4 regions of the Maridesulfovibrio zosterae DSM 11974 genome follow, and region 2 is predicted to be linked to each of the others. Evidence: predicted binding sites of a transcription regulator. Region 2 holds the regulator's gene; each other region holds the start of a gene.
The links. The regulator sigma-54, encoded in region 2, starts transcription at its own class of promoters, with help from an activator protein. The targets are predictions, from matches to a motif close to CTGGCACGGNNNNTGCTT.
Positions count from the first base shown of each region.

Region 1: the regulator sigma-54 is predicted to act here: its motif matches at 3,127-3,144, upstream of H589_RS0108410 (flagellar hook protein FlgE).
Region 3: the regulator sigma-54 is predicted to act here: its motif matches at 1,422-1,439, upstream of flgB (flagellar basal body rod protein FlgB).
Region 4: the regulator sigma-54 is predicted to act here: its motif matches at 4,319-4,336, upstream of gabT (4-aminobutyrate--2-oxoglutarate transaminase).

Region 1 is NZ_AUDC01000012.1:322,250-328,100, forward strand. It holds gene hslV (ATP-dependent protease subunit HslV) at 175-714, shown strand; gene hslU (ATP-dependent protease ATPase subunit HslU) at 733-2,109, shown strand; gene H589_RS19410 (tetratricopeptide repeat protein) at 2,269-3,021, shown strand; gene H589_RS0108410 (flagellar hook protein FlgE) at 3,242-4,828, shown strand; gene H589_RS0108415 (ferritin-like domain-containing protein) at 4,909-5,385, opposite strand; gene H589_RS0108420 (aminotransferase class I/II-fold pyridoxal phosphate-dependent enzyme) at 5,713-5,851, shown strand, end outside.
Region 2 is NZ_AUDC01000016.1:5,873-11,723, forward strand. It holds gene rapZ (RNase adapter RapZ) at 1-798, opposite strand, end outside; gene H589_RS0110165 (PTS sugar transporter subunit IIA) at 986-1,435, opposite strand; gene hpf (ribosome hibernation-promoting factor, HPF/YfiA family) at 1,439-1,978, opposite strand; gene rpoN (RNA polymerase factor sigma-54) at 2,028-3,443, opposite strand; gene lptB (LPS export ABC transporter ATP-binding protein) at 3,779-4,501, opposite strand; gene H589_RS0110185 (LptA/OstA family protein) at 4,530-5,851, opposite strand, start outside.
Region 3 is NZ_AUDC01000012.1:155,931-161,781, reverse strand. It holds gene fliE (flagellar hook-basal body complex protein FliE) at 115-441, opposite strand; gene flgC (flagellar basal body rod protein FlgC) at 494-934, opposite strand; gene flgB (flagellar basal body rod protein FlgB) at 934-1,344, opposite strand; gene H589_RS0107650 (tetratricopeptide repeat protein) at 1,661-2,215, shown strand; gene H589_RS0107645 (IMP cyclohydrolase) at 2,385-2,984, shown strand; gene hflX (GTPase HflX) at 3,101-4,714, shown strand; gene infA (translation initiation factor IF-1) at 4,884-5,102, shown strand; gene H589_RS0107630 (cold-shock protein) at 5,147-5,356, shown strand; gene H589_RS0107625 (hypothetical protein) at 5,543-5,851, opposite strand, start outside.
Region 4 is NZ_KE384344.1:49,187-55,037, forward strand. It holds gene H589_RS0118170 (branched-chain amino acid ABC transporter permease) at 1-687, opposite strand, end outside; gene H589_RS0118175 (branched-chain amino acid ABC transporter permease) at 697-1,590, opposite strand; gene H589_RS0118180 (ABC transporter substrate-binding protein) at 1,677-2,915, opposite strand; gene gabT (4-aminobutyrate--2-oxoglutarate transaminase) at 2,985-4,283, opposite strand; gene H589_RS0118190 (sigma 54-interacting transcriptional regulator) at 4,612-5,851, opposite strand, start outside.

The DNA of each region.
Region 1 (5,851 bases), on a different contig from region 2:
GAAATATCCTTCCCCCTCTTGCCATCCTTTCCACAGGTCTTATCCTTTTGTAATCAAAATTTTGTGCAGATTCATTTCATGAAAAATAAGCACGTAGAATCTTTTTTTAAGAAACTTACTGAATATACGTCTTCATTATGAACCGAAGATAAATAGATGAATCAGGAGATAAAAATGGAACTCAGAGGTACTACCATTCTGGCAGTCAGAGACGACAAAGGAACTGCCATGATAGGTGACGGACAGGTTACTATGGGGCAGGCTATTGTCATGAAGCACTCTGCTGTCAAAGTCAGAACTCTTTATAATGATAAAGTCATGGCCGGATTTGCAGGGGCAACGGCCGATGCTTTCACTCTTTTTGAAAGATTCGAAAAAAAACTTCAGACATATGCAGGCAACCTTGTTCGCTCAGCCGTAGAAATGGCTACTGACTGGCGCACGGATAAATACCTACGTAAGCTCGAAGCCATGATTATGGTTGCAGATGGTGAACATATTCTGATCATCAGCGGCAATGGCGACGTAATTGAACCAGATGATGGAGTTGCTGCAATCGGTTCAGGAGGAGCTTATGCTCTTTCTGCTGCCCGTGCGCTCCTGCGTAATACTGACATGCCCGCCGCAGAAATTGCTAAGAAAGCTATGGAAATAGCTGGCGAAATCTGCGTCTACACCAACGGCAACGTTGTTCTTAAAACACTAGAAAAATAATCTTGCAAAGGCCGCACAATGAGTAATCTTACACCTAGAGAAATCGTATCTGAATTGGATAAATTCGTCATCGGTCAGGCTGATGCAAAACGTATGGTCGCAATTGCCATGCGTAACCGCTGGCGCAGACAGCAGCTCCCTGCAGAATTGCGTGATGAAATAGCACCTAAAAATATCATAATGATGGGCCCGACCGGGGTCGGTAAAACAGAAATCGCCCGTAGACTGGCTAAGCTTTCCGGCTGCCCTTTCTTTAAAGTTGAAGCAACTAAATTTACAGAAGTAGGCTACGTTGGGCGTGACGTTGAATCCATGATCCGCGACCTGATGGAAATAGGCATAAACCTTGTCCGCAAAGAAGAAATGGAAAAGGTCAAAGTCAAAGCGGAAAAAAATGCTGAAGAACACCTGCTCGACATTTTGCTTCCATCATCTAAGCCTGCACAATCAGGAATGGGATTTTTTAATAATGAAGAACCGCAGCAGGAAGAAAAACCTGCAATTGACAACTCTTCAACCCGTGAAAAGTTCCGCCAGATGTGGCGTTCCGGTAAACTTGATGACCGTGAAGTGGAGATAGAAGTAACCATTCAGGGCGGAACCGGAGTTGAAATTATGTCCATGCCGGGCATGGAAGATATGGGCATGCAGGTCAACGACATGATTGGTAAAATGTTTCCAAGCAAAAAAAAGACCCGCAAAGTTAATGTTCGAGAAGCATATGAAATTTTGATCCAGCAGGAATCAGATAAACTGATCGACATGGACAATGTAGCCGAGCTGGCCCGTGAACGCGTTGAGCAGACTGGAATTCTGTTCATTGATGAAATAGATAAAATAGCAGGTAAACATGAAGCAGGCAGCAGTTCTGCAGATGTTTCTCGTGAAGGAGTTCAACGAGATCTGCTCCCCATAGTGGAAGGGTGTGTTGTTAATACAAAGTACGGCATGGTTAAGACTGACCATATTCTGTTTATTTCAGCCGGAGCATTCCACTATGCCAAACCTTCGGATCTTATTCCAGAGCTTCAGGGTCGCTTCCCTCTGCGAGTTGAACTTTCTGCACTCGGCAAAGATGAGTTCTACAGAATCCTCACCGAACCTCAGAATGCTCTGACTGTTCAGTACAAAGCCCTCCTTGAAACTGAAAAAGTTACCATTGATTTCAGCAAGGAAGCTTTGGAAGAAATTGCCGGAAACGCTCAGAAAATCAATGAAGAGACTGAAAATATCGGGGCGAGAAGACTCTATACAATCATGGAGAGGATACTGTCTGATCTTTCTTTTGAAGCACCTGATAGACCTGGAGATAACATCATAATTGATAGAGAATATGTTCAGAAACAGCTAGTAGATGTTATTGAAGACAGAGATTTATCTCGTTATATTTTGTAACAATTAGTCACATAATATAAAACACAATAAAACGGGAATCTTATCGCAAGGTTCCCGTTTCTTATTATCTTTTTAAAATTGTAGGATACTACAAAATATGCTACTTCTGAATGTATAGCCAATTGAGGACAGTTGTATTATCAGATTACCGGAAATAGTATGAATAAAATGAGCACAATAACTAATCCACCTAAAATCAGGGGAGCTTTTTCAACAAAAGCTGTACAAGAAATAGGTACGGGAACAACTAAGCGTAAGATTGTTCAGACATTCATTTACTATGTAGAAGAAAAAGATAGTGGCGAAATTGCTATACGTCCCTTAAATGATAAAAGTGTTCCAAGCGGTGAAGAACAGTACATCAGTAAGGAAGAATTACTAGAATCCTTCACACCAGAGCTGGAACTCTACACTTCAACAGTTTTTCCTGCCATAAAAGAACTTAACAAAGCTCTCGCTAAGGGAGACCGCCAGCGTCAGTCTGGAAATACTTTTACCGCTGAAATGGAATATGACAAAGCCCTTAACATTGATGAAGATAATATCCGGGCTAATTTCGGCATAGGTCTTTGTTACCTTGACCGCTGCGATGATGAAAAAGCTGCAGACATATTTAAACGGCTCGTAAATTTAGATGCAGCATTTGAGAAGGAACATAAGCATCTTTTCAATGAGTTTGGCATCTCTCTACGCAAAAATGCCATGTTTGATGAAGCTGTTGAATTTTATACCAGAGCTATCGGCCTGACTGACGATGACGAGAATATTTATTTCAATATTGCCCGCAGTTTATATGAAAAAGGGAAGAAAACGGAGTCATTACAATATCTTGAAAAATGCCTGCTTTTGAATCCTGAATCGACTGCGGCAAATAAATTAATCCGTCATCTTCATAAAATGCTCAAAACATAACCTTACGTAGTCCCTTCTTAATCTCTTCCAGTATAAATGGACTTTTTTTCCTTACATTTTCTTTATATATCCACACAACGCCTTGATATTACTTAACCTAAACTTTAGGCACGGCCTTTGCTTATAACAAAGTGACCGGATTTATATTCCGGCTTTCTATGGTTTAACAGGATTCGGAAGATCAACAAATTCAGTCCCGAACCTATCAAGGAGTTTTCTCATGGCTTTCAGCTCAATGTATACAGGTGCAACAGGTCTCAAATCACATGGGATACTTATGCAGCAGATTGGCGCAAACCTCGCCAACGTAAATACGACTGCCTACAAGAGCGGCGATACTTTCCTTGAAACTCTTGCCAGCCAAAGCCTTTCCGGTTCAATTTCAGGTGTTGTAGCAGGCGGAGGCTCCAATACAGTTGGGCAGATTGGAATGGGAACCAGAGTTTCGACTACCCGAATAAATTTTGCAGAAGGTTCATTTGAAAGAACCAATAACAGTACGGACCTTGCTATCGGTGGGCAGGGATTTTTCCGTGTGGCAAATCCTGCTAAAAATGAAAGTTTTTATACACGTGCTGGAAGCTTCCACTTTGATAAAAACGGGCAGCTTGTCGATAATCATTCTAATATTTTGCAAGGCTATAAAATAGATGAAAACGGCGTCATAGGAACGACTTCACAAAATATAGTACTTCCCATGAAACCCGAGCTTGATGCCAACGGTAACGAAATCATGACTGTGAAATCCGACCCGAAAGCAACTACTGAAGTCTCAATGCGTACTAACTTAGATTCTAATGCTACTGATAACAGTGAATCCGAAACCAATCCATTTTTCTCTTTGCTTGAAGAATGGAACGGGACAAATGACCCACCACTTGCAGCAGACAAATATGAATATAACTCAGCACTTCAGGTTTACGACAAAAACGGTAACAAGCAAGATCTGGTTGTATATTTCGATAAAGTAACCAATGACGGTGATTCTTCAGATAAGATGCACTGGGAATATATTGTGACTGTTCCTCCGGGAAGTGATGCCAGTGCTCTAGGCGGCACATCATCAGCAGGACTGCTCATGACCGGAACTTTGACTTTTACAGGAGACGGAACCCTTTTGAACCAGAGTGCATATACTTTGCAGGATGGCGCTGACGCAAAGTCCCTGAGTAACTGGAGTCTAGCAAATATTAACAGCAACGGCATCCCAAATTTTGATTTATCATTTAAAGGAGCTGACGGAAGCACCAGTTCCCAGACAGTTTCACTTAATATGGGAATATCTTCATCTTCAGATTCGTGGAACCAATCAGGTGTAACTGCAGCCAGTGTTGGAAGTAATGCTTCCAACCTTCCGGGTATGACTAACGGAAAAATAGATGCAATGGCTACAACTGCCTACTATGGATCATCATCAACTATAAGTCAGTCTCAGAATGGATTTGGGGAAGGATATTTGCAAAACGTTGATTTTAACTCTGACGGTATCATGATAGCGCACTTCTCCAACGGACTCAGCACAGAGCTATACCAGGTCAACATGTACAATTTCAAAAATGAATTCGGTCTCCGAAGAGAAGGTTCAAACTATTTTACTGCCACAGAGGGATCCGGAGATGCTATTGAGGGCGTGGCTCGTAAAGAAGGGCTGGGATCAGTAGCCGGGAGCAACCTTGAAAGCTCTAACGTTGATCTGGCGGAAGAATTTGCCCATATGATTTTGAGCCAGCGTGGATATCAGGCCAACTCGAAAACCATAACAACATCTGATCAACTAATAAACATAGCCCTTGGTGTTAAGAGATAAGACTCATAAAAATTAACCCCCATCAGAACATCTGATGGGGGTCTTTGATTGGCGACAGCCAGAATCAATCCAGTATAAAACTAATCTCTTATCTTCTGGGCCAGCAAACGCAAATGGCCGCGCTCTTCGTCAATACACTCTTCCACAAACTTCTGCTCTGATTCAGGAACCATTCTTTTCAACTCAGTGAAAAGAAGTATCGTGTCCTTTTCAAAGCGCATTGCCGCTCGCACTGCATCTTCAAAAGAGAAATCAGCATCCTTGAAAGCTTTAGTGTAGTCAAAATTAAATACGTCATGAGAATCAACCAGCGCCATAACATACTGGGTATATTCTTCGTAGTCGCTTCCCGGAGGAACTTCTATATTTCCGAGACGGTCACGCATACCACGGAAAAACATTTCGTGTTTTGACTCTTCCTCAGCAAAAAAATCAAAAAATTCCTTAGCGGCAGGATCTTTTGCTTCATCAGCTGCCAGCAGATAAAAGGCTTGACCTTTCTGCTCAATTCGCATGGCCAATTCAACAACTTCGTTAGCACTAAAAAAAGTTACCATTTCAACTCCTCATGGATTTTAAATCTATTTATCGTGATCATTTTGCCTGCTTTAATGAAATAAAATCAGACGAATCTCTGCAAACAGATGGTCATTAACGATAATATTAAACACAGAAGGCAAAAGCGCAACTGGAATCGACTAAATTATCATAAAAGTTGTCTTTCGAATTTTTCTAATTCAATGTATAAAAAGATAATGGATTTATTGCATGAAAAAATGCAAAAAGAAAAAAGTGCTTTTCAATTCCGATCAGCCTTTTTAAAGTCATATCAAATAAGAACCAAAACTGATAATATATTTTCAAGCAACTAAGCAGGGGGAAAAATGACAACAGAAGTACAAGAAGACATTGCTTTACAACATTTCGTGGAACAATCACTGGACAAATTAAACCAGATTGAAAATGCATTGATGCAACTTGAAAAAAGTAAATCTCCATCAGCTGTATCCGTCCTTCAAGTAT
Region 2 (5,851 bases):
CACGGAACGGTGTCTGCCCCCTGTACAGCCAACTGCAATAGTCAGTCTGTACCTTCCCTCTTCCTCATACAGAGGAAGCACATATTGAAGGAAATCGAGATATTTCTCAATAAAAATTGAACCGGGTTCCGTGTCGAGAACATAATCCGCAATAGCTTTATCCTGACCGGACAAAGGCCGGAGATTCAAGTCGAAATACGGGTTAGGCAAAAAGCGAAGATCCATTACCATATCTGCAGCCGTCGGGACATCATGCTTAAAGCCGAAAGACATTACATGCACACGCAGTCCAAATGATTTTTCAGTCAGAGTTGACCATTTTTCCTGAATTCTACGACGCAGATCGTGGATAGAATACGTAGTTGTGTCTAAAACTACATCAGCCTGGGTGCGGAGAGGCTCAAGCAGTCTTTTCTCTTCTTCAAGAGCCTGTTCAAGACCTATCTGCTTTGACTCAAGAGGATGCAGGCGACGTGTAGTTGCATACCTCCGGACCAGTTCCGGAAGTCTTGCTTCAAGAAATAGAAGACTTGGCTTAATACCGTCGCGTGCCAGTTCTTCACATGCTGTATGCCATTCTTCTGTAAACTCCATCTGCCGTAGATCCATGCCCAGTACTAAACCTTTATACAAACCACCCTGGCATGAAAACATTTTTACCATTCTGGGAAGCATGCTGCCCGGCAGACCATCAACACAGAAAAAACGGAGATCTTCAAAAACTTTAAGAACAGTCGACTTACCGGCCCCAGAAAGTCCACTTACAACTATGACTGGAAATGAATCAATATTTTCCACCTAAATTACTCCTCAACATAGTCATGATATTTGTATTTTGATCCAGCTTAAGTCAATCATCCGTATAGAAACTAAATAAGCAGTTGCTTACATTTCCCAGCTTTTGTAAAGAAGTTTATAAGCCCGCAAAGTAAATTAGCAATGACTTTCGTTCATTGCTAATTATATTAAAACTTATTCACTGGAATCAGTTGAGGCCTAGCAGCTTCAGCAATTCATCTTTATCATTGGTATTTATAAATGCCTGCCGAAATGCTTCATCTTTAAGCTGCCGTGATATTTGTGCCAATACTTTTAAATGAGTTCCGGCTCCCTGTTCAGGAGCCAGAACCATAAAAAATATTTTGCACTGTTTCATGTCCAACGAGTCAAAATCGACACCATCAGCAGATCTGCCGACAATTACAACAATTTCTTCAAGACATTCCAGTTTTCCGTGGGGGATGGCTATGCCATCCCCTATACCGGTTGTTCCAAGTTTTTCACGATCAATCAGGACCCGCATGGCTTCATCCACGTCAATTTCAAGACCTGTGCCTTCAAGAGCGGAAACCATTTCCTTTAGAACTTCAGCCTTTTCAGAGCTTTGCAGTTCATAAATAACCAGATCCTTTACCAGATTATCACTTATATTCATCAGTTAGTATCCCGGGTCAATCAAACCGAAGTCGCCGTTATTACGACGGTATATTACATTAATAGCTTCGTTATCCGCATTTCTGAAAACAAGGAACTCATGATCAAGAGACTGGAGCTGCTCAGCAGCTTCATCAATACTCATGGGCTTAGGCACAAAGGAATCTGATTCAACAATTACAGGTTCTCTGTAAACGTCTTCTTCCGCATAGCTCAAAACGTCCATACGAGCAGGAATATCTTCCTTACGTCTATGACTCCTCATCTTTTCACGTGCGCGGCGAAGCTGGGCTTCGAGCTTGTCCAGAACCATATCCACGGTGGAATACATGTCCTCGGACACCTCATATGCAGAGATCTGCAAATGATCAGAGCTCAACACAACTTCTGCAACATGCCTGAACTTCTCCACTGAAAGATTCACCTGCATTTCAGTGTTATCAGGGTTTGTTACAAACTTGACAAGCTTGGAGAATCGAGTGTTTGCATATTCCTTCAGATGTTCAGATGCGTCGAAGTTCTTAAAGGTAAATACAATGTTCATAAAGAGCCTCCTTCGTAATGGGTGAATATGCTTGTTCTCCGGACTTACATTAGAAAACCTTTTTCCTCTTGGACGAGGACAGGATTCCCATTGCAGTCCTGTACTTGGCTACAGTCCTTCTCGCGATGTTGACTTCAAGCTGCTGTTTAAGCAATTCAGCAATTTTTTCGTCACTGATGGGTTTCTTACTGTTTTCTTCACTGATCAATTTTTTGATCGTTGCTTTTACAGATTCAGAACCGACCTGAGAACCATCATCAAGACCGAGAGCACTGTTAAAGAAAAATTTAAGTTCAAAGATCCCGTGAGGTGTCGACACATACTTATTTGTAGTGATGCGGCTCACCGTAGATTCATGCATCTCAATATCTTCGGCAACCTCCTTCAAAATAAGCGGTTTTAACTTTGTAACACCTTCTGAAAAAAAACCTCGTTGAAATCTTACTATGGATTCCAGGACCTTATACAGGGTTCTCTGCCTCTGATACAGGCTCTTCATGAGCCACTGCGCCGAGCGCATCTTTTCCTGAAAATATTCCTTATCCTCTCCCTTAGTGGATGCCAGTGTCTCCACATAAAATGCATTCATCTGCAACTTTGGAAGACCGTCTTCGTTTAAAACTATGACAAAATCACCATCATATTCATAAACATAAGCATCAGGGCTGACATAGAAAGAGTCTCCGCCTGAAAAACTTGCTCCGGGTAAAGGATCAAGTATCTGCATCAAGTCAAGATAACTCTTTAAATCTTCCATACTAAGCTTGAATTTACGGGCCAGAGGCTTATACCGCTTCTTTTCCAGATCATCCAGATGATCCCGTACAAGTGAGACCAGAATAGGATCATCATCAAGCTTAAGCACTTCCATTTGAATCAGTAAACATTCCTGAGGAGTACGTGCAGCCACCCCCACAGGGTCGAATCTTTGTATCCTATGCAGAACCTCTTCAACTTCTTCGATTTCAGCATAACACGTTTCACAGACTTCTTCCAACTCAATCCTTAAAAAGCCACCTGAGCTAAGATTACCAATAATGCAGTCGCCAATGGCCACTTCCTTTTCAGTAAAATCAGATAAACACATCTGCCAGCTCAAATGTCCATCAAGAGAAGTTGACTTGGTCAATCGTGACTCAAAAGACATTCCGTCTTCAAATGCTTCTGATTCACGTGATGATGACTGCTTGGAAGTACTTGAAAACTCACCGAGATAATTTTCCCAGTCAGCATCTTTGGAAATCTGAGCATCTTCAGCTGTTGCTGTTCCGGCATCAGCATCAGGAGAATCAGTTCTTTCAGCTGCCTCTGCTTCCTCAAGGATCGGATTTTCCATTAGTTCCTGATGAACGGAATCAACTAACTCCAATCTGGAAAGCTGCAACAACTTGATTGCCTGCTGCAACTGAGGAGTCATCACCAGTTGCTGAGTAAGCTTTAATTGTTGTCTAAGTTCCAACCCCATAAATGTCCGCCACCTTCGTAATTTAATACAATATATTCAATTAGAAATAATTTTCGGCAAAAAAAACTAAGTCAGCCCTTTATAAATTTGCTCTTCACTACTCTATGGGCTTATCTAAAGTATGCCACACTACTTTGCAGCTTGCAACAAGTTGTACAGATTTATCTGTAATTACTGACTTTTTTAATTTACATTAAGACATATGAAAAAAGTGTACCAATGTTCTTCAAAACTGTAAATCAGCAATGACAAAATTAATAAAAACTAGCAAAAAAATGCCGAATTCCAACAGGAATCCGGCATTAAAAATATCCACATTTCTATAGCAGTGTAGCTTATAAACTGAAACTGTCACCCAGATAAAGACGTCTGGCTTTGGTATTCTTCACAATACTCTCAGGTGAACCGTTGAGAATAACCCTACCCTCGTATACCAGATAGGCCCGATCACAAATGGAGAGTGTCTCACGGACGTTATGGTCAGAAATAAGAATACCCAGCCCCATATCTTTAAGGCTGGAAATAATATCCTGAATATCAATTACCGCGATAGGGTCGATCCCAGCAAATGGTTCATCGAGAAGGATGAACTTGGGATTGTTGATCATAGCCCGAGCTATTTCCAAACGTCTCCTTTCGCCACCTGACAGATACATGGCTTTCTGGTCAGCCAGGCGAAGAATATTAAGCTGGTCAAGCAATTCATCAGCTCTCTTACCGACGGCTTTACCTGAAAGTCCGGTATGCTCGATAATAATTTCCAGATTTTTACGCACAGAAAGCTTTTTAAAAATAGAACTTTCCTGTGGCAGGTAACTGATTCCCTGACGGGCTCTCTCATGCAGAGGCAGTCTGGTAATCGTTTTTTTATTGTAATAAACCTCACCGGAAGTAGGTTTAACAACACCGACCAGCATATAAAATGTAGTAGTTTTACCTGCCCCGTTAGGACCAAGCAATCCCACAACTTCGCCTTCACGCACGGTAAGATTGATACCGCGTACAACTTCTTTCGGTCCGTAACATTTGACCAGTTTCTTGGCGACAATTGAATTCATAATATTCCCATATATTACAGATCGGGGCTTAGGGGCCTACGTTTTTTGGAGTATAGAAAATCGCCTCAATAGGCTTCTTGCCACCAACAACTTCAGAGCGGTTTTCTTTAAGATAAAACTTGATAAGGTTACCCTGTACAAGGTTAGGACCATCCTCCAGTCTGGCATTACCTTCCATGAGAATAATGGAATCTGCCACAATATAAGTAAGTTTGTCACAATCGCCTTTGCGCTTGTTCATGACAACCTTAACATTGCCCTGAGCAACAATTCTTTTTATCTTTTCCTGTGTATCGGCAAGGGAATCACCATCAGGTCGCAGGTGAGCGGTCAAAGTATCAGATGTAAGGGTAACATCAAGGCGAACAACTTTCACATTACCGGCAAAAATAATGCTGTTATTGTTCTCGCTGAAAGTCATTTTAGTAGAAGTAATTTTGATAGGCACATCATCAGGACCGCCTGCGGGCTTTCTCTTTACCGGAGTATCTTTTTTCTTTTCCGCAGGAGCCTGGGATTGCAGATATGTTCCATAAACATAACCTATGCGTTTAGCCTCCTGCCCTTTTACAGTTTTAAATACAGGGTACCATTTACCTTCCTGAGCACCTACAGTAACAGCATCACCTTGCTCCAACTTGTCAACTATGAGAGATTTTGCATCGGGTTGCGACCGGACATTGAGTACCGCCATGGAATACATGGTTTTAGTTACAACAGGAGCATCGAGAATCTCCTGCATAGCATCTTCCATCGCATCAAGCTTATCTTTACGTATAGCCTCATCCGTAATCTTTTTCTGTTTAACGGCTGCAATCTCAGCTTTACGGGCATCAATACCGGCCATTTGCTGCTGTTCAAGATTTTTAGGATAAGCGGCTAAAAAAGGTCCCCATGCATAACCCCAGACAGGAGTATCTTTCTTTACAAGAGTATCGATACGATAAAGAGCGTACATTCCACCCTTTTCAGCTCCAACCTGAGCTCGATGACCAGGACTGAGAATGCCTACAGTCTTAGAAGTTGAAACAGGCTTTTCTATTACATTAATTTTTCGCACAGCATAACGGATGCGGGCATCATCGAGAGCAATGTCAACCTGCTCTTTTTTTACATAACCCAAAGCTCCCGCTTCAGAAGTAACTTTTCCGTCTGCTTTAAAAACTGCGTACCAGCCGTCCCTAAGAAAACCGACCTTAATTTTATCACCGGTTTTAAACATTCCTCCTGTGGAGGATTTTACTGTGCGCTCAAGATAATATTTTAAATCTTTGCCCAGATAACGGACATCACCCCAGTCTACGAGGGGACAGTCTGATGAAACAGGAATTACTACTTTTTTAGAAATAT
Region 3 (5,851 bases), on a different contig from region 2:
ATTATACCTGAAATTTGACACTGATCCTGTGAAGGCTGCTTTTATCAAAGCACGTAAGCTACTATACCAAGGAGATGTGTTACGTGCCTATGGCTAATACTATATGTATCAATCCTAGAAAGGCATTTTCAGCATTTCCTGATAAGCGGTCATCACTTTAGAGCGCACTGTGCTGGTCATGGTCATGGCAATATTGGCTTTTTGCATGGATATCATCAATTCATGAACATTCTGATTTTTACCTGATGCAAAGTCTGCAATCATGGATTTTTTTTCAGTTTCCATGTCATTAACTGTTTTGAGTGAGCTTGTCAGAGTCTCTGAAAATGAATTGCCTTGAGGCTTATTCATCTCCATCGTCTTGTCAAACTTCTTCTCAAAATTCTTCTGGGTCTGAAGAGCGTTTGTGTATGCCTGCATTGCTACGTTCTTGATTGCCATTTTATATCTCCTTGGTGTCGGTCAGTTCTTCGTTGTCAAATTTCAGTCAAATTTAAGTCATACCGATTCTAAGGGCACGGTTGAACATGTTTTTAGCTGAATCAACAGCCTGTGCGTTAGCTTCGTATGATTTACTGATGGTGATCATGTTAACCATTTCTTCGACAATGTTGATGTCCGGGTATTTGACAATCCCTTTACTATCTGCATCCGGATGGTTGGGCTCATACACTTCTTTAAATGGCCGTGTATCAGAAACGATTCCGCGAACAGTTACGCCTCGAAGCATTTTGTTTTGTTCCTGATTCATAACGGAATCAAAAGGTGAGAGCAGGGGGCTGGACTCCATGGCAACACTTTTACGGCGGTATGGCCCGCCATCTTCAGTGCGTGTTGTTCTGGAGTTCGCCATGTTCATCGACACGACGTTCAGGTACTCGCGCTGTGCTTTGAGTCCTGACGCTCCGATTTCAAGTGCTGTCATGAAGTTCATTATCTTGCTCCGCTCTGGATGACTTTATTCATGCCTTCAAAGCTTTTTGAAATAACCTGAGTCAGCGCATTGTATTGCAGTGTGTTTTTAGCCATGGTTACCATTTCCTTGTCCATGTCTACTGCGTTTTCCCCGTGGACAACTCTGGGTTCAAAGTTGGAGAGAAATTTTCCGTTAAAGGTTCCGGCATTAAATGCCGTCGGAATATGCATTTTGCTGGTTTTGGTCATGTTACCTTGAGCATCAAGACCAAGAGCTTTTTGCAGCTCGCCTTCAAATTCGATCTTTTTTTCCTTATAACCCGGTGTGTTGATATTCGCGATATTGGAGGCGACAAGATTCTGACGTTGTAATCTCAGGTCCAGTACCTTACCAGTTAACCCGACGTAACCTTCGAACATTCCTTTCATTTATATATCCTCCTGCAAAAATTTCCTGGTGCTGTTTAGCTCAGGAAAAGTGAATGTAAAACTAAGTGACTGTGTATAAGCAAAAGTTGTTCCATCGTTTGTATGTGTTTGTTATATAAAGTTATTTATACTGGAAGAAATGTATGAAAGTAGTGCTGTGTCGGAAAATAGTCAGTGTAAAAGTTTCTATTGTTATAATGTAGTACTAGGTAAAAAAGATTTTGGCACATAGGTTGCATTGTTTGTTGCAGACCAATATCGGTCGAAAATAATGCCGCCAAATATGAATCAGCGGTAAAATTTCCGGAGGGGAATTATGAGTCATCTAGATTATGAAATTAACAAGGAACTCGGTGAGTGTTATCTGTTCATGGGCGAACTGGATAAGGCTGAAGATTATTACAAGAAGGCAGCAGGGTCCAACGGGGTTCATCCTGATCCTTATATAGGTCTCGCAACTATTGCCGTTCAGCGTGGTGAATATGATTCCGCTATGCAGCTTTATCAAAAAGCTCATGCAGTAGAGGTCAACGATAAGAGCTTCGCTGGAATGGGGCTTATTCAGATGGAAACATCACGGCAGGAAGAGGCTTTTGACAACTTTTCTGAAGCTCTCAGGATTAACGCAAGTAATATGGTTGCTCTTTTTGGAATTATCAGAATAGGGCACGAGGCTGAAAGAGTTGCTGAAGCAGCTCCTTTTCTCGAAAAGTTTCTTGAAATAGATCCTGCGAAGCATGAAGTACGTTATTCCCTTGCAGGTCTTTATATCTGCATGGATAAAAAAGATGAAGCTGTTCAGCAGCTTGAAATGATCCTTGAAATGGATCCCGCAAATGCTGCGGCAAAGGAACTTCTTGAGCAGATTTAGCTCATAAGGCTCCATTATATAAAGCCGATCCCCTCCCGGTTGGTCCCGTCCTCGATAAGTGTTAATCGAGGACGGGGACCGACTACAGGGAAAAGCTATATACAGATGCTTGCTTTTGGTGCGTAAATCCGGCACAACTCCACAAAAAACTGTTTTTGGGAGATGTCTAATGGATATGTTGCCTATTAAGCGCGGAGTTCTCAGTGTAACTGATAAATCCGGTCTTGCTGAATTTGCGTCTGAATTGGTCGGCTTCGGTGTTGAACTTATCAGCACTGGTGGTACAAGAAAAATGCTTCTTGATGCAGGACTTGAAGTCAAGTCTGTAAGTGATGTTACCGGTTTTCCTGAAATTATGGGCGGCCGTGTCAAAACTTTGCATCCTAGTGTGCATGGCGGTATTCTTGCGGATAAAGACAATCCTGAACACTTATCGACTCTTGACGAGCATGGTATCAAGACGATCGATATGGTTTGTGTAAACCTGTACAATTTTGCCAAAGCTGTAAGTGAAGGGCAGGATCTTAGGAACGCTGTTGAGCAGATCGACATCGGTGGTCCTACAATGCTGCGTGCTTCAGCCAAAAATTTTCATTCTGTTCTGGTTGTACCGAGTCCGGTACATTATCCCCGCATTCTTGACGATATGAAAAAGAATGATGGTAAGGTTTCTTTGTCTCTTAGAAAAGATCTTGCTGCGGAGACTTTTGCACTTGTTTCAGAATACGATGCGATGATTGCCAAATATTTGGCAGATCATGATGCTTAGATAGTTTAAATGGGACGTCTGTTTTATGACGTCTCATTTTTTTTAATTTAAAACATCCCTTGTGGGTAAAGGAAGATTCAGCCATAGCTCTTAAAGCAAAAGGGAACACTCAGGGTCTGAAGCCCAGTGAACTCAAAAGAATCAACCGCTTGGCAGATCGCCGTTACAGCGATCCATGTGGTTTTTCAAATGAACAGGCTCGTGAGCTTTCATTTTTGAGCCATGAAATTGGCCGCCAGATAGGTTTGCTGATCAATCGTCAGGGTAAACCTGAAATGATTCTGGTGGGTGATCCCTCCTCTATCTATATTCCGGAACTCCCCAGAGCTCGTCAGTCCGAAGGGCGTCTTAGAGGATTGCGTCTTCTGCACACCCATATTGCCGGCGATAATCTGTCTGAAGAAGACCTTATGGATATGGTTTTTCTGCGACTGGACAGTGTCACGGTTATGGCATCTGATTCTCACGGAGAGCCTGATTTTGTTCAGTACGCATATCTTCTTCCTCCTGGCTCCAGTGAAAAAGCATATGAACAATTGCCTCCCTCGCGGTGGGATCGTGCAGATATTGATCTCCCTGCTCAGATTAAAGCTCTTGAAGACGAATTTCGCAGGGCAGATCGTACACGCGATACTACCGATAAACGAGAGCGTGCAATTGTAGTCAGTGTTTCTACCGATCCAAAATCAATTCAGGAACGTTCCCTTGATGAGCTTGAAGATTTGGCAGATACTGCCGGACTTAAAGTTGAAGGGCGCTTAGTTCAGCGCATCAAAAAACTTAATCCTAAATTTATTATGGGTAAGGGTAAGCTGGCAGAGCTTGAAGTTCTCGCTTTGCAGGCTGATGCTGAAGTGGTTCTTTTTGATCAGGAACTTTCTGCCGCGCAGATGCGCAACCTTGCCAAACTTACTGAACGCAAAATTCTCGACCGTACTCAGCTTATTCTTGATATTTTTGCTCAGCATGCCACTACCCGTGCAGGAAAACTGCAGGTGGAAATGGCACAGTTGAAATATACAATGCCCCGTCTGGTCGGTAAAAATAGAGCCATGTCCAGATTGATGGGTGGTATTGGCGGTCGTGGCCCAGGTGAAACAAAACTTGAAATTGATCGTCGTCGTATTACTGATAAGCTGACTAAATTAGGGAATGAACTGAAAAAAATTAGTAAACAGCGTGGATTTACCAGAGAACGTCGTGCCCGCGCAGGGGTTCCCGTAGTCTCATTAGTCGGTTACACTAATGCCGGCAAATCAACTTTGCTGAATACTTTGACAAACAGTATTGTTCTTGCTGAAGACAAACTCTTTGCAACCCTTGATCCAACAAGCAGACGTATCCGTTTTCCTATGGATAAAGAACTTATTTTGACCGATACTGTTGGATTTATTCGCCAGCTTCCCAAGGAACTTAAAGAAGCTTTTAGAGCAACTCTTGAAGAACTTGAAGCTGCTGATGTTCTGCTCCATGTGTGCGATTCTTCTCACCCGGAAGTTGATGAACAGATTGAAGCTGTAGAAAAAATTATTACTGATATGGATTTAGGTGAAGTTTCCAGTATACTTGTGCTTAATAAATGGGATCAGCTTAACGATGAGCAGCGCGAACTCATGCAGAACAGCTATCCACATGGAATTCCTGCAAGTGCTCTTGATCGTAGATCTCTTAATAATCTTGTCGAAAAAATAATGGAAGCTTTAGAAAAAGTTGGTGCATCTCCGCGTTAAAACGATTTTAATTTTATTACTCATCAGCTTCTTTGTTTTTTCTTTTAAATTTTATTGCTGTTTCGGCGTTTGTGTATTGCTAGAAAGAGCGTATGATTGTAAATCAAATTCACACTGTATTTCAGCGAATGTGTTTAAAGTTAATTGCTGTTTGTAGACGGAGGATGTTATGGCTAAAGAAGAAGCCATTGAGGTTGAAGGCATTGTGCAGGAAGCACTGCCTAATGCTATGTTCCGTGTGGAGCTTGAAAACGGGCATGTTGTTCTTGGGCATATTTCAGGAAAGATGCGTAAATTTTATATACGTATTTTGCCTGGTGATAAAGTTAAGATAGAACTTTCTCCTTATGATTTGACTAGAGGGCGAATTACTTTCCGTACGAAATAACAGCTCCAAGCTGTATTTAATTTATGATCCAGTGATGAGGTTTTATGAGTTCAAAAGGAATAGTCAGCTGGTTCAATGATATTAAAGGATTCGGGTTCATCACAGATGAAAGCGGAAAGGATATTTATGTCCATTATTCAGAAGTTGTCAGAGAAGGGTTTAAAACTCTGAATGTGGGGGAAAAAGTAGTTTTCGAAGTTATAGATCAGGAGATTGCACCTAAAGCTATTTCAGTCAGAATTATTAATTATTAACTATCTTCAACTGTTGAAGAAGTCTAAGAATAGTTTAGAGTTCGTTTAATTATATATTTCTTTAAAATGGGTAGAAACCGAAATTTGATTATCGGTTCTACCCATTTCGTGTTTTGATTACTTAAAAATTTTTTATAGAATAATTTTTGACGTGTTACGTTATACAATTTTCTACAGAGACCAGGGTTATCTTTGACCAGCTTCATTTTTGGTAGGTTCTAATACTGCATCAATGTTTATAGCTCTTGAAGATAGCTTACCGTTATTAATTTCGTGCCTTGTAAGTGCCCAGTCTATATGATCAATATAATCTATTTTTGCCCACCCTGTTTCTGGTAAACGTTTGAGCAGTTCTTCAAGAAAATCATCAATATCGATAAAATGTCCCTCGTAATCAACATTGAGGACATTGTCTTTGAAGACAACTTTATTAAAGGGCAGACTATGTTTAATTTCTTCAAAATCCTGCTGCGTCAGACCTTGAACATCACCATA
Region 4 (5,851 bases), on a different contig from region 2:
TAATGATGTTAAAAATGCACTCATTACCATGGCCTGAACTTTGTATCTGGTTACATTAATGCCAAGGGCCTCAGCTGCTTCAGGTTCTTCTCCTCCTGCAATAAGTGAGTATCCCATTTTTGAGCGGGAGACATACCATGTAAGGGCCAGAACAGCTATCAGCATGATTAGGATAATGTAATAATATGGTTCCTTGTGTGCAAACTGGAAAGCGAAGAAACTATTTTCACCGGCAGGGATGGGAGGAATATTAAGTCCACGTGGACCGTTGAGTTTAAATGGTCCGATGTAGCTTAGATTCTCCACGACAACCCTTACGCCTTCAACAAAGGCCATGGTGGACAAGGCGAAGTAAGCTCCACGCATTTTTAAAGTAGGTTTACCTATGAGATAGCCTACAATACCGGAAACTACGCCTCCGATCAGCATGCCGATCCATGGAGAGATAGAGTACTGAAGCCATAACACCGTTGAGGTATATGCCCCGATACCGACAAAAACAGAGTGCCCGAGGGGTAATACGCCTGCAAAGCCGCCGACAAGGTTCCATGAGGTTGTCATGTAGGCGAAAAGAAGAAGCATAATTGAGATGTGCAGGTAAGTCGGGCTATGGACAAAGAGAGGCATTGCAAATGCAAACAGTACACATGCCGCCAAACAACATTTCTTGATGTAATCTACAGTCATAACTTGTTCCTACCAATCGTATTTCTGGCCGAAGAGGCCGGAAGGTTTTACAAAGAGCACCAGCAGAAACAACATGTAAACGATGGCTTCCGTCCAGGTTGAAGTCATATATACCGGGCCGACGGATTCAATCAGGCCGATAATAATGCCGCCTATAATTGCTCCAGGAATAGATCCCAAGCCGCCAAGAACAACAATTACAAATGATTTTACATCAAAAGGAACGCCGACAGTTGGATAAACATTATAAAAAGGGGTTAGGACTACTCCTGAAATGCCTGCTATGGCTGTGCCTATTCCAAATGCAATGTTAAAAATCTTCCACTGGTTAATGCCCATGAGTGAGGCTGCGTCGCGGTCGAGACTTGTAGCTCTGATTGCGCGGCCTGTGCGTGTTTTTTGCAGAAAAAGATAGAGCAGCAGGGCTGTGGCAATAGCAATTAGAAAGCCGTATAGTTTTGGGACTGATATAAAAATATCTCCGAACTCAAGCATCTGGCCTTTTAGTGGATTGGGAGTCAGTGCTCTGTAGCCGGGGCCGAAAATAAGCAGGGCCATGTTATCGAGCATGTACCACACGCCGGTAGTAACGATAATTACTGTTGTAGGTTCTCTTACGTCTTTCTCAGCTACAAAAATTGGCTTAATTAAGAAATTCTGTAAAAAGTATCCGAAGTAAAACATTACAGGTACGACAATGCAGAGAGCTACATAGGGATGTAGTCCCGTCAATGATACGGCCCAATATGATGCATACATACCCACCATGAGAAACGATCCGTGTGCAAAGTTGATTACTTTCAGCACTCCGAAAACCAGTGTCAGGCCCAGCGCGATAAGACCATAGATGGATCCCATTAGAATTCCGCTGATGATGTCCTGTAAGAGAAATGCAAAATCCATAGAAACCGCCAATGCTAATTAGTTATAAGGATGCAAAGACTATTTTGAGGAGAGGGGATGCACTCCCCCTCCCCCCGGTTAAGAATTTATTTTTTAGGAATGGGGAATACGGGTGTGTATCCTGCACGGCGTGCGGATTTGGGCCAGATTGTGATGCGTTCAAGGCCTTTGCCCAGATTATTGACCTGTACAATTACCGGAGAAGCAAATTTATTCTGGCCGGTTTCATCGAATTCAATGGCGTCGTAAGAGACAATCGCTGCCGGTCCTGTTTTCAGATTGGTTTTTGCGAGAGCGGATCTAACCTTATCAGCATCAGTGGACCCGGCTCTTTCGAGCGCATCCGCAAGAACGTATACGGATACGTAAGCATCTACAGCTTCACCTGTGAGGTTATTGCCGTATTTCGCTTTGTACTTCTCATTGATTTCTTTCACACCGGGTTTGTTGATGTCAGTTTCCCACTCAACAATATCAAAGATGTACTGGGCATTATCACCTGTTCCACTTAGGAATGTCGGGTCTGCATGTCCGCCGCCTGTTCCGAGAATTACTTTGGGGCGAACTTTATAGTTAGCCATGGTGTTGGTCAGCAGAATTGCATCGGCAGCATTGGAAGTCAGTAAAAGAATATCAGGTCTGGCCCGGCGGATTTTGTTGACAACAGGTGTGAGGTCGGTCGCACTGGAAGGGTAGGGTTCGTCCAGAACAATTTTGTATCCGGAGTTTTCTATCAATTTTTTCCACTGTGCAGCAAGACCTGTTCCCCAGTCCCCGTTCTCATAGACCATGGCAACTGTTTTGAGTTCAGTTCCGAATTCTTTTGACATATCTTTGAGGAAAGCGAACTGGTCTCTTGCCCACCATGAGTCTTTGGCTGCAATGCGGAATACGTTTTTAAATCCACGCTCAGTTATGGTGTCGCGAACTGATACAGGAACAATGAAAGGTATACCGTAACGCTCGGCAACAGCAGATGTCGGGTAGGTTACACCTGAGTTCCAGCAGCCTGTAAGAACTTTAACTTTTTCAGTATTAATGAATCGTTCTGCCTCTGTGACACCTACATTAGGATCACTTTTTGAGTCAGCATAAAGCATCTCAAGTTTGGCACCGCCAAGAGATTTGATCCCTCCAGCATTATTGATTTCCTCAACAGCCATTTCTCTGGCCTGTTTGCCCTGCTGACCAACTGCAGCTGAAGGTCCTGACAGAGGGAGAATGTTGCCTATTTTAATAGAATCAACAGCCAGAGCGAAAGAACTGAGTCCTAAAGTCATGAAGCAGAGCAATACTGCGCCTAGAGTTAATTTGAAACTTTTCATTTTGAATCTCCTGTTTAAGGTGAAAAATTAATTACAAAAATCTTCAGTATTTAACCTGATTTCTGCTGATTAACTTTGTTCAATGATTGCTTTCTCCAGAATAGACAGTCCCTTATCTAAAGTCTGGTCATCTACTGACAGTGGTACAAGTATTCTGATGACGTTGCCGAAATTACCGCAGGACAGTATAAGCAGTTTATTTTTTACCGCTTCGGCAACTATTTTTTTGGTAAGGTCAGGGGCAGGGGTTTTACTGTCTTTATCTGTGACAATTTCCAGTGCGATCATGGCTCCAAGGCCACGAACATCACCGATTATTGAGTATTTTTTCTTCCAGCTGTTAAATACATCTTTGACTTTCTTACCGAGAGCCTGACCCTTTTCGAGAATACCTTCATTTTCAAGAGCGTTTATTGCTGCCAGGGCTGCTGCGCATGATACAGGGTTGCCGCCATACGTTCCGCCAAGTCCGCCGGGATGCACTGCGTCCATGATTTCTTTTCTGCCAACTACAGCAGAGATGGGCATGCCGCCGCCAATGCTTTTTGCCATGGTCATAAGATCCGGTTCGACTCCCCAATGGTCGATGGCACAAAATTTACCTGTGCGTCCGCCGCCGGTCTGGATTTCGTCAGCAACGAAATAAATTCCGTTGTCTGCACATATCTCTTTGATTCTTGGGAAATATTCAGGTGGAGGAGTGAGGAAACCACCCTCACCGGCAATCGGCTCAGCGACTATGGCGGCGATGTTTTCAGGTGCTGCGTTTCCTATGAACCAGCTTTTAAGCTGTTCGGCGCAATGGATATCGCAGGAAGGATATTCTTTACCATAAGGACAGCGGTAACAGTATGGATAAGGTATTCTGTATATTTCAGGTGCATAAGGACCGAATTTGAATTTGTAGGGTTTGACTTTACTGGTCATGCTCATGGTGAGCAATGTACGCCCGTGAAAGCCTCCTTCATAAACAATAATACCGCTTTTGCCGCTTGCTAGTCGTGAAATTTTAACCGCATTTTCTACAGCTTCTGCTCCACTGTTAAGGAGAACCGCTTTTTTTTCGAAATCACCGGGAGTAATTTCAATTAGTTTTTCAGCTAAGGCAATGTACGATTCATACATTGCAATGTGAAAGCATGAGTGGATAAGTTTTTCAGCCTGTTCCTTGATGGCAGCAACAACTTTCTCGTTGCAATGACCTACATTGTTAACGCCTATCCCCCCAACGAAATCAATGTATTCGTTTCCATCAACATCGGTGACTACCGAGTTTTGGGCTCGATCAGCAAAAACAGGGGCCAAATTGCCTACTCCAAGAGCAACTGCTTTGTTACGTCTTTCCAGCAGTGTTTCTGATTTACTCATGTCTGTAACCGTCCTTTTTTGATTTTGGACTGATAAAGCATTTAATATGCCATAATAATATATTCATATATTACAACTAGTTAATAATTTTTACTGCGTTGCTGATCTTAGTTTTTGATTCACAAATGAATCAAAAACGGTGAAATAATGCTTATGTAAGAAGATTTTTGATTTATTTATGAATCAAAAAAAGTATTGAATAACTTTTTTACTGCAAGAATTAAAAATAGAACCGCATAGTAAGTTAATAAAAGCAAGTAGTAAGCTAGCAAAGAAGCGTAGTTGTAATTTGCTTAAATTTTGAACCATTTTTGAATCAAGATAAATTTTAATGATGATTCAGGCCGTATTTTTTTAATTTTCGTACAATCGATGGCTGGCTGATTTTAAGGTATTTGGCCATGTCTCTGGTCGTCAGACATGCTCGCTGGGCTTCTTTGAGCATTTCAAGCTCAACCTGCTCCAGAGATTCTTTTAAAGAGGAGTCTCTTGAGAATTTATATCCGCTTATGCTCTCTCCGTGGATAGTCTGTTCAAGGAAGTTATCAAGAAGTGGTTCTTCGGCCACGGCGACCCCCTTTTTTATCAGGCTGTTTAACTCTCTGATATTACCGGGGAAGGAATAATTGTTTAAAATCCTTAGACCTTTGTGTGAAAGAGTCTTACGTTTGCCATACTTATGATTGTATTTGTCAAGGAAGGCACTGGATAGCGCAAAAATATCCTCAGTTCTATCACGTAGAGGAGGTAAGGTGAGCGTGAAAACATTAAGTCTATAAAACAGATCTTTTCGGAACTGTTTTTGTTTAACCATTTTTTCTAAATTCTTGTTTGTTGCGGCAATGATTACACAGTTTATTTTTTTGGGTGAAGATCCCCCAAGAGGTGTGAATTCTTTTTCATCGATACATTTTAAAAGTTTGGCCTGAATTGAGGGAGGCATTTCACCTATTTCATCAAGAAAGAAAGTCCCTCCGTCCGCAAGGGTCATGAGTCCGGCCTTTCCGGTTTCCTTGGCCCCGGTAAAAGCTCCTTTTTCATACCCGAAAAGTTCTGCTTCAAAGAGCTGTTCCGGTACAGCGGCGCAGTTGATAGCCAGAAATGGGCCTGATGAGCGGGGACTCTGCTGATGAAGAAGTTTTGCCAGCATGGATTTTCCCGTTCCTGACTCTCCAAGCAACAGGATACCTGATGCATCCAGCTGGGCCAGCTTGAGAGCGCTTCCCAGCACACGGTGCATTGATTTGCTCTCAGAAATAAATTCACCCTGTCCCAGTTCTAGCATATTCAGGCTGGTAATTTCAGTTCGAGCTTTTTCGGTGATTTCCCGTGCCGTCTTCAAGTGTTCTCTTAAATCAAGCAGTTCAGTTACATCGCGTTCATTAACTACGATCATGGAAAGATTTTTTTTACCGTCATAAACAGGAGTTCCTGTGCAGAGGAGTTGCCGTCCTGTTTTAGTAATGTTTTGCAACATGCTGATCTGATGATTTGTTTTGAGTACTTCCTTTGATACTGAAATATCTATGAGTCCTTTTTTGACGATATTATCAATGTGTTTTCCAAGT